4 regions of the Klebsiella planticola genome follow, and region 1 is predicted to be linked to each of the others. Evidence: predicted binding sites of a transcription regulator. Region 1 holds the regulator's gene; each other region holds the start of a gene.
What was found. The regulator CRP, encoded in region 1, controls carbon source genes, mostly activating them, when cyclic AMP is high. The targets are predictions, from matches to a motif close to ATGTGANNNNNNTCACAT.

Region 1 (3,510 bases):
GGTGATTGCCGTCACGGGCTCCAGCGGCGCGGGAACCACGACCACCAGCCTCGCCTTTCGTAAAATTTTCGCACAGCTAAACCTGCGTGCCGCTGAGGTGGAAGGCGACAGCTTCCATCGCTATACCCGCCCGGAAATGGACATGGCGATCCGCAAAGCGCGCGATCAGGGGAAACACATCAGCTACTTCGGTCCGGAAGCCAACGACTTCGGTCTGTTGGAAAACACCTTCCTTGAGTACGGGCGTAACGGTAGCGGTCAGTCGCGCAAGTATTTGCATACCTATGATGAGGCGGTGCCGTGGAATCAGGTGCCGGGCACATTCACACCGTGGCAACCGCTACCGGAACCGACCGATGTCCTGTTTTATGAAGGGCTGCACGGCGGGGTTGTTACGCCGCAGTATAACGTCGCGCAGAATGTCGACCTGCTGGTCGGCGTGGTGCCTATCGTCAACCTGGAATGGATTCAGAAGCTCATCCGCGATACCAGTGAACGCGGCCACTCCCGTGAAGCGGTGATGGATTCCGTGGTCCGTTCAATGGAAGACTATATCAACTTCATTACGCCGCAGTTTTCGCGCACCCATATCAACTTCCAGCGCGTCCCCACTGTCGACACCTCCAACCCGTTTGCGGCGAAGGGCATTCCGTCATTGGATGAAAGCTTTGTGGTGATCCATTTCCGCAACCTGCAGGATATCGATTTCCCCTGGCTGCTGGCGATGCTGCAGGGGTCGTTTATCTCGCATATCAATACGCTGGTGGTGCCTGGCGGGAAAATGGGGCTGGCGATGGAGCTCATCATGACGCCGCTAGTCGAACGGCTGATGGAAGGGAAGAAAATCAGTTAACCACGTTAAAAAACCCCGAGCGCCTGGCGCTAAGCGGGGTTTTCGTCCTTCACTCACGGCTCCCGGATAAGGCGTTTGCGCCGCTCTCCGGGAAGGCTGCTTAGCCTTCCACCACTTCATAGGTGTGGGTGATATTCACCGCTTTTTGCAGCATCAGCGCCACCGAGCAGTATTTCTCCGCCGACAGATCCACCGCACGGGAAACGGCCGCCTCTTTCAGCTCCTTACCGGTGACGATAAAATGCATGTTGATATGGGTAAACAGGCGCGGCGCCTCTTCCCGACGTTCAGACGTCAGCTTGACTTCACAGTTGGTCACGTTGTGACGACCTTTCTGCAAAATAGACACGACATCGATCGCGCTACATCCGCCCGCCGCCATCAGCACCATCTCCATTGGGCTTGGCGCTTTATCTCCGGAGTTGCCGTCCATCAGAATCTGGTGACCTGACGCCGACTCTCCGATGAAGGTTAACCCTTCAACCCATTTCACACGAGCTTGCATAAAATTTAACTCCGAGGTTGCAATTTTCCTGACAGATTACGCGTACATAACAATTCTCGCAACGGAAGGCGACCTGCATCATGCTGAAGCGAGACACCAGGAGACATGCGGCAAAAGCTATGCTAAAACAGTCGGGATGCTACAGTATTACATTGATGTACTGCATGTATGCAGAGGAGTTCACATTACAGGCTGAAGAAAACTCACCAGCCGTTTCCCAGGCATAGGGAAACAATACGATTGCATGCCCGGATGCCGTGTAGTGTCGGCACCCGGAGATAGCTTATAACAGAGGATAACCGCGCATGGTGCTTGGCAAACCGCAAACAGACCCTACCCTCGAATGGTTCTTGTCTCATTGCCACATTCATAAGTACCCATCTAAAAGCACGCTGATCCACCAGGGTGAAAAAGCAGAAACGTTGTACTACATCGTCAAAGGCTCTGTGGCTGTGCTCATCAAGGATGAAGAAGGTAAAGAGATGATCCTCTCTTACCTCAACCAGGGCGATTTCATCGGTGAATTAGGCTTGTTTGAAGAAGGCCAGGAGCGTAGCGCCTGGGTACGTGCGAAAACCGCATGTGAAGTGGCCGAAATCTCCTACAAAAAATTCCGTCAGCTCATTCAGGTTAACCCGGATATCCTGATGCGCCTGTCGTCGCAGATGGCTCGCCGTCTGCAGGTGACCTCAGAAAAAGTGGGTAACCTTGCCTTCCTCGACGTCACCGGGCGCATCGCTCAGACGCTGTTGAACCTGGCAAAACAGCCGGATGCGATGACCCACCCTGATGGTATGCAAATTAAAATTACCCGTCAGGAAATTGGTCAGATCGTTGGCTGTTCCCGCGAGACCGTTGGCCGTATCCTGAAGATGCTGGAAGATCAGAACCTGATCTCCGCACACGGTAAAACTATCGTCGTATACGGTACGCGTTAAGTCGATAAAACGGCGTGTTGCTTGCGCAACACGCCGTTTTTGTTTTCCCTCTATGTGGCGCAGGCTGATTTACCACCCGGAAGTCAACTATGCACTGCGGCAAACGCTGGTGTTGTGTTTGCCTGTCGCAATCGGTCTCCTCCTCGGTCACTTACAGCAAGGTCTGCTGTTTTCGCTGGTGCCCGCCTGCTGTAACGTCGCCGGTCTGGATACGCCGCACAAACGCTTTTTTAAACGTCTGATTATTGGCGGCTCGCTGTTTGCCGGCTGTAGCCTGGTGGTCCAGCTTCTTCTTCAGCAGGATATCCCGCTGCCCTTGATTCTCAGCGGCCTGGCGCTACTGCTGGGCGTAACGGCGGAGATCAGCTCTCTGCACGCCAGGCTTCTGCCCGCGTCGTTAATTGCCGCAATCTTTACCCTGAGCCTTGCCGGGAACATGCCCGTCTGGGAGCCACTGCTGATCTACGCCCTCGGGACGCTGTGGTACGGCCTGTTTAACTGGTTCTGGTTTTGGCTATGGCGCGAGCAGCCGCTGCGCGAATCGCTGAGCCTGCTTTATCGCGAGCTGGCTAACTACTGCGAAGCCAAATACAGCCTGCTGACCCAGCATATCGATCCCACCACTTCACTGCCGCCGCTGCTCACGCGCCAGCAGAAGGTGGTGGACCTGATCACCCAATGCTACCAGCAGATGCATATGCTGGCGGCGAACTAGCGCAATGACCACAAGCGCCTGCTGCGGGCATTTCAGATGGCGCTGGATTTGCAGGAACATATCTCCGTCAGCCTGCACCAACCCGAAGAAGTACAAAAACTGGTAGAGCGCAGCCATGCCGAGGCGGTGATCCGCTGGAACGCACAAACCGTTGCCGCACGCCTGCGGGTGCTGGCCGATGACATTCTCTACCACCGCTACCCGCAACGCTTTCATATGGATAAGCAAATCGGCGCGCTGGAGAAAATCGCCTGGCAGCATCCGGACAACCCGGTAGGGCAGTTCTGCGCCTGGCACTTCAGCCGAATAGCCCGGGTGCTGCGTACCCAGCGCCCGCTGTATGCTCGCAACCTGATGGCGGATAAAGAGCGCCGTCTGCCGCTGCTGCCCGCGCTAAAGAGCTATCTCTCATTAAAATCGCCGGCGCTACGTAACGCTGCGCGTATCTGCGTGATGCTAACGGCCGCGAGCCTGATGGGAAGCGCCCTGAACCTTCCCA
Region 2 (3,510 bases), 2.2 Mb from region 1:
CTCTCACGGCTAGCGGCGGTCGGGATAGATTCAGCGTAGCAAAATTCTCCCCTGCAGCCAGGTCACCGCCTGGCCGGCCATCAGCACGCGATCGCCCTTCAGCTCACAGCGAATATCGCCGCCGCGCGGCGATATCTGCCGGGCCAGCATCTTGCTTTTCCCGAGCCTGGCGCTCCAGAACGGGATCAGCATGGTATGCGCCGAACCGGTGACCGGATCCTCCCAGACCGCTTCTCCCGGGGAGAAAAAACGGCTGACAAAGTCATACTCGCCATCGCCGGATGCGGTAATCGTCACCTTATGCTCACCGGGCGTCATTGCCGCGATAGTCGGGCGCACGGCGGCAACCTCCTCGCGACTGGCCAGCTCGATAAGCCATGCCCGGCCACGGCGGGCGCTCACGGCCCGCTCAATGCCTAATCCGGCGAGCAGGGCCGCAGGTGGGGTACTCTCTTGCGTGGCACAGGCCGGGAAATCCAGGGTCAGCCAGTCCCCTTCCCGGCTCACGGTCAGGCGACCGGACGCGGTCGCAAAATGAATCGCCGCATGAGGGAAGTCGAGATGATGAAAAATGACGTGTGCGCTGGCGAGAGTGGCGTGACCACACAGGTTCACTTCATTGCGGGTGGTGAACCAACGTAGGGAGAACGACTCTCCCTCGCGCACCACGAAGGCGGTTTCAGACTGATTATGCTGCTGCGCCATTTTAAGCAAAATATCATCCGCCAGCCACGCGTCCAGCAGGCAGACCGCCGCCGGGTTACCGGCAAAAGGCCGCTCACTGAACGCAGAAACCAGATACATGGGGATCTCTTTCACCGTATCTCCTTAGCGTAGCGTAATGGTGCCTGTCATGTACGTGGTCGCCTGCCCGCCAATCAGCACCCGATCGCCATGCCACTGGCAGCGCAGATCGCCACCGCGGGCGGAGACCTGTCGCGCCTGCATGGTCGTTTTGGCCAGTTTTTCCCCCCAGTAGGGGATCAGCATACTGTGCGCCGAGCCGGTCACCGGGTCTTCAACAACCCCCTCGCCCGGACAGAAAAAGCGGCTGACGAAATCATATTCATCATCGGCGGCGCTGACGCAGATCATTTTGTCCGTGCGCTCAAGCAACGACATATTCGGCCGCACGGCTTCCACCTGCTGACGATTTTCGAGGATCACCAGGTAATCCCGCCCCTCGCGAATCTCTACGGCCTTGTCCAGCCCAAGCCCGGCAAGCAGCTCCGGAGGCGGCGCGATAAGCGGGGTGGTTTGCCACGCCGGGAAGTCTAACGTCAGCCAGTCGCCGTTACGCGTGACCCTCAGTTCCCCCACAAAACGGGTACTGAACACCACAGTGGTGGAAGGATGGTCGAGATATTCAAAGATAATGTGCGCCGAGGCCAGCGTGGCGTGGCCGCAGAGGTTAATCTCATGCAACGTGGTGAACCAACGCAGCTCATAACCCTCATCGGTGCGGACAAAAAAGGCGGTCTCAGACTGGTTGTGCTGCTGCGCCATACTCAGCAGCGTGTCGTCCGGTAACCATTCGGTGAGTGGGCACACCGCGGCAGCATTACCGCCAAAATTGCGATCGCTGAAGGCATCAACCAGGTAAAAATCAATTTCCTGCATCATACAACTCTTCCTGTTTTTACTTTTCTTCAACATGACATAAAAGCGTGCCATGTACACGATCTATATAAAAATGAATCCGTTAGCTTATAAATGCCGCCAGATGCCATAGTGAGATCCAGATCACAAAACGATTGTATTTTCACCAGCAATCGTTTTAAGATCGAGACCTCTTCTTCCTCTTTAGTAACCAGCTCAGAACCTATGATTACAAACACGGTTTCACGCAGGGTCGCGTGGCTTCGGGTAGTCACGCTTGCGATCGCCGCTTTCATTTTTAACACCACTGAATTCGCTCCGGTCGGTCTGCTGTCCGACATTGCCGACAGCTTCGGCATGGAAACCGCTCAGGTGGGCATGATGCTGACCATCTATGCGTGGGTGGTCGCGTTAATGTCGCTGCCGTTTATGCTGCTGACCAGCCAGATGGAGCGCCGCCGCCTGCTGATCGGCCTGTTCATTCTGTTTATTGCCAGCCACGTGCTGTCGTTCTTTGCCTGGAGCTTTAACGTTCTGGTGATCAGCCGCATCGGTATCGCCTTTGCGCATGCGGTCTTCTGGTCGATAACCTCTGCACTCGCAATACGTCTGGCGCCACCGGGCAAACGTGCGCAGGCGCTGAGTCTGATTGCAACCGGCACCGCGCTGGCGATGGTATTCGGCATTCCTATCGGCCGCATCATCGGGCAGTACTTTGGCTGGCGGACCACCTTCCTGGCGATCGGCCTGGGGGCGCTGGTGACGCTGGTGTGCCTGTTTAAGCTGCTGCCCAAACTGCCTAGCGAGCATTCCGGTTCGCTGAAAAGCCTGCCGGTACTGTTCCGGCGCCCGGCGCTGCTGAGCATCTATCTGCTGACCGTCATTGTGGTGACCGCGCATTACACCGCCTACAGCTATATTGAGCCGTTTGTGCAGACGGTAGCCGGTATGAGCGGTAATTTTGCCACCGTGCTGCTGCTGATCCTTGGCGGCGCAGGAATCATCGGCAGCGTGCTGTTTGGTAAACTGGGCAACCAGCATGCTTCCGGACTGATTAGCATCGCCATTGGCCTGCTGCTGGTCAGCCTGCTGCTGCTGTTGCCGGCATCGCAAAACGCTCACCACCTGATGGTGTTAAGCATCTTCTGGGGCATCGCTATCATGATTATTGGTCTGGGGATGCAGGTGAAGGTTCTGGCGCTGGCGCCGGATGCCACCGACGTGGCGATGTCGCTGTTTTCGGGGATCTTTAATATTGGTATCGGCGCGGGCGCGCTGGTCGGCGGCCAGGTCAGTACGCATCTTTCAATGGCCTCGATCGGCTATGTCGGGGCGATTCCGGCGCTGGTGGCGCTGGTGTGGTCAATCATGATATTCCGCCGCTGGCCGGTGTCGCTGGACGATCATCAGCCTCACCACTCCTGAACGGGGTGACTAAAGAAAAAAAGCCTGCCGGTTGTTCCATCGGCAGGCTTTTTTATTCGCGGGTCGCCAGTCAGGCTATGGGGTGTTATCAGGCGTGGTAGTGAGTAATGATTTCCAGCACGCCGTTGATAATAAACTGTACGCCCATGCAGACCAGCAGAAAGCCCATCAGGCGCGAAATCGCTTCGATTCCCCCTTTCCCCACCAGACGCATGATTGCCCCGGAACTGCGCAGACAGCCCCAGAGGATAATCCCGACCAGGGCAAAGATAATCGGCGGCGCGGTCAGTACCACCCAGTCGGGAAAATCGACGCCATGCTTCACCGTCGATGCCGTACTGATCAGCATGGCGATGGTCCCTGGCCCGGCGGTGCTCGGCATTGCCAGCGGCACAAACGCGATATTGGCCGTCGGTTCATCCACCAGCTCTTCGGATTTGATCTTCGCTTCCATCGAGTCATGCGATTTCTGCTGCGGGAAGAGCA
Region 3 (3,510 bases), 2.3 Mb from region 1:
CCACCGATGGATTCCGTTGCCCAAATCGGGTCGCCGGAGAACAGTTCATCATATTCCGGAGTACGCAGGAAGCGAACCATACGCAGTTTCATGACCAGGTGGTCAATCATTTCCTGAGCGTCTTGTTCAGTGATTTTGCCTGCTTTGATATCACGTTCGATGTAGGCATCCAGGAAGGTGGATACGCGACCGAAGGACATTGCTGCACCGTTCTGAGACTTAACGGCGGCCAGGTAGCCGAAGTAGGTCCACTGGATAGCTTCCTGTGCGTTGGTTGCCGGACCAGAGATATCGCAGCCGTATTTCGCTGCCATTTCTTTGATCTGACCCAGTGCACGGTGCTGTTCAGAGATCTCTTCACGCAGACGGATAGTCGCTTCCAGGTTTACGCCGTTTTCCAGGTCAGACTGCAGAGACAGGAACTGTGCGTATTTGTCTTTCATCAGGAAGTCGATACCGTACAGCGCAACGCGACGGTAGTCACCGATGATACGGCCACGGCCATACGCATCCGGCAGACCAGTCAGAATGCCAGACTTACGGCAGTTCAGAATGTCTTTGGTGTAGACATCGAATACACCCTGGTTATGGGTTTTACGGTATTCGGTGAAGATTTTTTTCAGCATCGGGTCCAGTTCGCGATCGTACGCTTTGCAGGAACCTTCAACCATTTTGATGCCGCCGAACGGGATAATCGCACGTTTCAGAGGCTTTTCAGTTTGCAGACCAACGATTTTCTCAAGAGCTTTGTTGATGTAGCCCGCGTCATGAGAAGTGATGGTGGATGCGAGGGAAGTGTCGAAGTCAACAGGCGCGTGAGTGCGGTTTTCCTGTTTAACACCTTCCATAACGTTGTCCCACAGCTTGGTTGTCGCTTCAGTTGCGCCAGCCAGGAAGGACTCGTCGCCTTCATACGGGGTATAGTTTTTCTGGATAAAGTCACGTACGTTGACTTCTTTCTGCCAGTCACCTTTCGCGAAACCTTCCCAGGCTGTGGCTAACTTTTCATTAAGCTCGGACATGTAACACCTACCTTCTTAAGTGGATTTTTTATTTACTGCCTGAAACGGCCCTTAGTGAGGGTCGTCGCCACGCAGGTAAATGACCCAGTATGTCAACCCAACCAGCAGACCACCGCCGATAATGTTCCCGATAGTTACCGGAATCAGGTTATCAGTAATGAAGTTCATCACGGTCAGGTGAGAGAAATTTTCCGGAGCAGAACCAATAGCGGTCCAGAATTCCGGGCTTGCAAAGTCGCGGATTACGATACCCAGCGGGATCATAAACATGTTAGCGATACTGTGCTCAAAGCCGCTGGCAACAAACATAGCCACGGGTAAAACCATTATCATGGCTTTATCCATCAGGCTGCGGCCGGAGTAGCTCATCCACACTGCCAGACAGACCATCAGGTTAGCCAGGATCCCCAGACACACGGCTTCAATAAATGTATGGTGCATTTTGTGGTCGGCGGTTTGCAGGACGTTAAGGCCCCAGGCACCGTTGGCGGTCATATACTCGCCAGATAACCACATCAGCAATACAAACAGCAGTGCGCCTATCAGGTTACCAACATAGACGTTGAGCCAGTTTCTTGCCAGTTGACCCCAGGTAATTCGTCCGCTGGCTTTCGCCACGACGATAAGAACGGTGGAGGTAAACAGGTCGGCACCGCAAATGACGCAAAGAATCAGGCCGAGTGAAAAGCAGATCCCCCCGATCAGTTTAGCAATCCCGAAAGGCATCGCGGCAGTGCCGGTTGTCGCCGTAATATAGAAGACAAAAGCAATGGAAATGAAAACACCAGCGGTAATCGCCAGATAAAACGTCTTCATCGGGTGCTTTGTCGCTTTGTAGACACCTGCTTCTTCGGCGACTTTCGCCATGGCTGCAGGGAGTAAAAGATCAAAAGGGTTGTCAGCTTTCACACTAACTCTCTCTTTATAAAAGTTGGCGGTGAGATACTAACAAAGCATTATAGAAGGGAAATTGATGTAGATCATATCCCACCGGAACTATAAGCCCTGAATATGTGTGGTTTTGACTTATTATGGAAATAAATGATTGTTTTAGATGAAAAAAATAAATTTTAAAATTTACAACTTATGTTGATTTTTTTCATTTTGGGCCGCTCCGGACGGTTAATTAAAATGGGGTATTTTTTATTAAAATTAACAATCCCAAGCTGATGCGTAAAAAAAGTTTACTGTAAATTAACGTTGCAACCACAAATTAGCGCGGGTCTACTTAGCGATGAAAAACGGGGTCTTTATCGACCCCGTAAATAATGTGGCTGGCAGTAAAATGAAGCCTTATTTAGCCCAGAATGCCGCTTTTGCCCGCTGCAGTTTTTCATAGGCTTTCAGTAAAGACTGATGGGCCGGGAAAGCCTGGAGATCGCTATCTACCGCCTGCAGGCCATAGAACGGCGCTTCACCGCTCATCGCCGCGCTGGCGGCTTCAACCGCATCAGCGCCGTACATACGGATAAAGGCATTCAGGTACTGCAGAGGCTGGCGCTCTTCTTCCTGACTGAGCAGCAGCAGCGTCTGCAGGCAGCGGTAGTAATTTGCGCGTTCCGCACTGAAGATAGACGCATTGAATTCAATGGTCCATTCCGTCCAGATCAACGCCTGCTCCAGATCGCCGCCGGCCAGCGCCAGCATGGCTTTCAGTTCGCCAATACGCAGCGTATACCAACCGTTGTCTTTGCCCGTCGCCAGGCCCAGCAGCTCGCGTACGCGGGTGAAGTCATCATTCCCTTCATCGTCCAGTTGCTCGATCAGCGCCAGATAATCTTCTTTTTCCCATTCACTGCCCGGCAGGGAGAGCAGGGTTTCGCGCAGATGGCTGCCCATGCTGTTATTGGCCAGCCACAGATCTTCCGCCGGATAAATGTCTGACATTCCCGGAACGATGATGCGGCAGGCGTAGACGCTCAGGTGCTCATAATCGGCGATGTAAACTTCTTTATCTTCTTCTTTAAAGATAGCCATCAGGGTGGCGAACTCTTCTTCCGTCGTGCCGGAGAAGCTCCAGTCGACGAACGGGTAGTCGGCATCCTGTTTGAACATATCCCAGGAGATAAGACCGCTGGAATCAATAAAGTGGGTTTCAAGATTGGCGTGTTCGGCCACTTCTTCGTCATCGAAGGTAGGGGGGGTAAAGACATCAAGGTCTTTCAGGCTACGGCCTTGCAGCAGTTCGGTGACGGTACGTTCCAGGGCGACGCCGAAGTCCGGATGTGCGCCGAAAGAGGCGAAGCAGGTTCCGTTCGTCGGGTTAAACAACACCACGCAGATAACCGGATATTTGCCGCCCAGCGAGCCATCGTAAGCAAAAATCGGGAAACCTTCGGCTTCCAGCTTATTGATGGACTCCACCACACCAGGATAACGCGCCATGACCTCTGCCGGAATTTCTGGCAGGCTGATGCTCTCCGCGATGATGCGGTTTTTAATATGACGCTCGAAGACTTCCGACAGCGCCTGAACGCGCGCTTCGTTC
Region 4 (3,510 bases), 2.3 Mb from region 1:
TGATTTCCAGCCACAGCCGACTGCGTGCGCCGCCCCCTGAGGCGATCATCTGCTCGGGATGCTGCCCGCACTGGCGTAACTGACGAAGATTACGCGCCGAAGCGAACGCGACCCCTTCCAGAACCGCCCGCAATAAATGTCCGCGACCATGCTTACGCTGCAGGCCGAAGAACTGCGCGCGCGAATTGGTGTGATCCGCCATGCGTTCACCGGTTAAGTAGGGCAAAAACAATAATCCTTCCGCACCGGCGGGGACTTCGGCCGCCAGCTGCAGCAGTTCCGGGTGTGTAATGTGGTTTTCTGCCAGAGCCTGGCGCGCCCAGCGTACCGCATCGCCGCCGGCATCGAGGAGGGTAAATCCGCCCCAGACCTGGTTTGCCAGATGCAGGTTATTGACTCGTGAATGCAACAACGGTTGCGGCGATACCACCGTGATCAGCGTGGAGGTTCCCGTAGAATCGGATGCCGTTCCTGGCTGATATACGCCGGAACCCAGCAGGGTGGCCGCCATATCTGACGTCCCGGCGACCACCGGGATCCCTGCGGGCAGGCCGGTCAGCGTCGAAGCCTCACGGGTAACCTCGCCGATCACCTCGCTGGACAGTTTCAGATCCGGTAACTGCTCCCGTCTCAGGCCAAACAATTCCAGCGCCTGTGGCGACCAGCTGCGGCTTTCGCTGTCCATCAGAAAGTAGCAGGAAGCCTCGCTGTAATCGGTGGCGATGGCGCCGGTCAGCATGAAGTTAATGAAATCCTTCGGCATTAATATCTTCGCGATGCGGGCCGCACTCTGAGGATAATGTTCCCGCCACCACGCCAGCTTAAAGGCAGGCCAGGCGGCTGCCGGGGGATTATTCAGATGGCGCAGCCAACGTTCCGTATCTTCGCGAACAATAAAAGCGTCGACCTGCGGCTGGCTCCGTTTGTCATTCCACAACAGCGCTTTGTCTTCGACGAGTTGACCCGCGCTATCCAGCAGTACGGTGCCATGCATTTGTCCGCAGGCGCCTATCGCGGCGATCTGCGAGCGGACATCGGGGAAACGATACAGAACTTCGCGGATACAGTCGCAGACAGATTGCCACCACAAAGAAGGTGCCTGTTCCGACCAGCCTGCACGAGGAGTCGTTTGCTCATATTCCCGCTGAGCAAACCCCACGAGAGAACCATCGGCCCTCAGGATGGCGGCGCGGGTACTTCCGGTGCCGACATCAATGGTTAATATTTTATTTTTCATCACTGACTCCGGTGACATCATAAGGCGGGCCCTCAGGGCCCGCAGGCGCAGGTTTTAACAGGCGTTCAGTTCAGGGAAGAGGTCCGGATTTTGTTCCAGTTGGGCCAGCACGGTGGTCACCGCCCCCAGACTCATGCCGAAGCGGCGGACGCCAAGCCGGTAGAGCTCGCGCACGGTATCCAGATCGCGAATTCCCCCCGCGCCTTTGATGTCGATGCAACCTTTCAGCTGTCCGGCGATGATGCTGACCTTTTCCGGGGTCGCACCGGTAGGGGCCCAGCCGGTGGACGTTTTCACCCACTTCATCCCCACCTCAACGGCAATATCGCAAACCCGACAGATCTGTTCCTCATTGAGATAGTGGGTTTCGAGGATCACTTTTGCCGGTACCGGCGCTGCGGCTTCAACAACCCGCCGCAAATCCTGGCGCACATAGTCATAATCCCCGGACAATACTTTGCCGATATTCACCACCATATCCACTTCCCGGGCACCGTCAGCAATAAGCTGGCGGACTTCCTGGACCTTAATATCGGTTGCGTGGCCACCGCCAGGGAAGCCAACCGGGCCGCCAATCATGATATCGCCCCGTCCCTGTTGCGGCAGTAGCGTACTGAGAAAGCGTGTCCAGCAGGGCAGCACATGCACAGAAATGATGTTGTAGCGGGTAGCCAGTTCCGCACAGGCACGAATATCTGCTTCCGTACTGGTCGCCTGGACGGCGCTGAGGTCAATTAAGCGGGCAAAACGGCGAGTGGTCTCATTCATAGTCTGTTCCTGTCATCTGTTTTCAGTTGTTTTCATTTAACGATTTATACTCACGTTTTTACATTAGAAAACGCATTAAATGAAAATAATGTGATCAAACAGGCATTTTTTTATTTTCATTTGCTTTTAATTAACAGGGCGATACAGGAAGAAACGATGACCACACAGTCACAAACGGTCATAGACGGGCACAAAAGCAAAGGGGGATAGGTTTTTGTTTGCTTTTGTTTGTGACCGGATGGCGGTCAAAAGAGGGAAAAAACGTCGCTGGAAGGGGGAGAAATGTGATTTTCATCACATGAAATGACGAGGGCACCGCCATCTTTGCTGGACGTTTTCACGGTCGCAGCACCCCATCGATGGGCAAGGTAATCTTATCAGGCACTGCAGGAGAGAGAGTTATGTTACCGCTGGAACGTCATCGCTTAATTGTCGAGTTGTTAGGCCAACATGGTGTCATGCGGGTCGATGAGATTGCGCAAGCAACCCGGGTTTCTCGTGAAACGGTACGTCGGGATCTCAGTGAACTGGAGCGAAAAGGTGTTTTAAACCGCAGTCACGGCGGGGCGCTGTTGGTCGAAAACCCACTGCCCACTCCCAGGGGGCTCCCGTCTGGTCTACCGATCCAGGATGGGCAAGGGAGCTTTCAGCAACGTACATTGCGGCATAGCGAAGCCAAAATGCGTCTTGGCCGCAAAGCGCTGCAGCTGCTACAGCCTGGGGACACCATCCTCCTGGACAGCAGCAGTACCAGCTGGTTTATGGCACGCCAGATACCCGAGATGGCGTTAACGGTTATCACGCCGTCTGTCGCTATTCTGCAGGCGCTGATGAGCCGTCGCTCCTTACACCTGATTGGTCTAGGCGGTGATTTTTCACCGACCGAGGAGGCTTTCTTCGGCGAAATGACGGGACGCATGCTGCGCGAATATGCCATCGATACGTTTTTCTTCTCGTGTCAGGGGCTGGAGCGCGACAGCGGTCTGTATGCCGGAACGGACGCTCATGCCGCCCAGGTAAAGCAAATGATGATGGCAGCCCGTCGGGTCGTGGCGCTGATCGATAGCAGCAAGCTGGGACGGCTGGGGGTGGCAAGGATCGGCGGTCTGGGAGAACTGGATTGCTTGATAACCGAAGCATTTGATGATCCGCTGCTCGAAAAAGAGATGACCTGGCATAACGTCAGCACACAAATTGCCTGAGTGTACCGTCACGTCGTGACGGTGAATCTATGCATTGTCGACACACCGCACCGTGCGGTGGGGCCAGACTTTGCCTGAAATCAGCGAATGACCGGAATCAATACCGAAACAGAGAGGCATTATGCGTTATTACATTTCCCCCTCACTCATGTGTATGGACATGATGCAGCTGAGCGACCAGCTGAACTTTTTGAACAGCAAAGCGGACAGATTGCATGTTGATGTGATGGATGGCCACTATGTCAAAAACCTGGCGCTCTCAACCAGCTTCGTGGCACAAATTCGCCCCTGGACCACTTTACC

Region 2: the regulator CRP is predicted to act here: its motif matches at 1,732-1,749, upstream of MC50_RS21770 (sugar transporter).
Region 3: the regulator CRP is predicted to act here: its motif matches at 1,991-2,008, upstream of focA (formate transporter FocA).
Region 4: the regulator CRP is predicted to act here: its motif matches at 2,288-2,305, upstream of deoC (deoxyribose-phosphate aldolase).

Annotation. Positions count from the first base shown of each region.
Region 1 is NZ_CP026047.1:1,274,766-1,278,275, forward strand. Features, by position in the region: gene MC50_RS06280 (phosphoribulokinase) at 1-853, shown strand, start outside; gene MC50_RS06285 (OsmC family protein) at 954-1,358, opposite strand; gene crp (cAMP-activated global transcriptional regulator CRP) at 1,664-2,296, shown strand; partial or broken gene MC50_RS06295 (YccS/YhfK family putative transporter) at 2,349-3,510, shown strand, end outside.
Region 2 is NZ_CP026047.1:4,534,606-4,538,115, forward strand. Features, by position in the region: gene MC50_RS21760 (PhzF family phenazine biosynthesis protein) at 31-819, opposite strand; gene MC50_RS21765 (PhzF family phenazine biosynthesis protein) at 829-1,620, opposite strand; gene MC50_RS21770 (sugar transporter) at 1,825-3,024, shown strand; gene MC50_RS21775 (MarC family NAAT transporter) at 3,113-3,510, opposite strand, start outside.
Region 3 is NZ_CP026047.1:3,578,180-3,581,689, forward strand. Features, by position in the region: gene pflB (formate C-acetyltransferase) at 1-1,022, opposite strand, end outside; gene focA (formate transporter FocA) at 1,074-1,931, opposite strand; gene ycaO (30S ribosomal protein S12 methylthiotransferase accessory factor YcaO) at 2,316-3,510, opposite strand, start outside.
Region 4 is NZ_CP026047.1:4,462,684-4,466,193, forward strand. Features, by position in the region: gene MC50_RS21375 (xylulokinase) at 1-1,237, opposite strand, end outside; gene deoC (deoxyribose-phosphate aldolase) at 1,292-2,005, opposite strand; gene MC50_RS21385 (DeoR/GlpR family DNA-binding transcription regulator) at 2,407-3,207, shown strand; gene alsE (D-allulose 6-phosphate 3-epimerase) at 3,329-3,510, shown strand, end outside.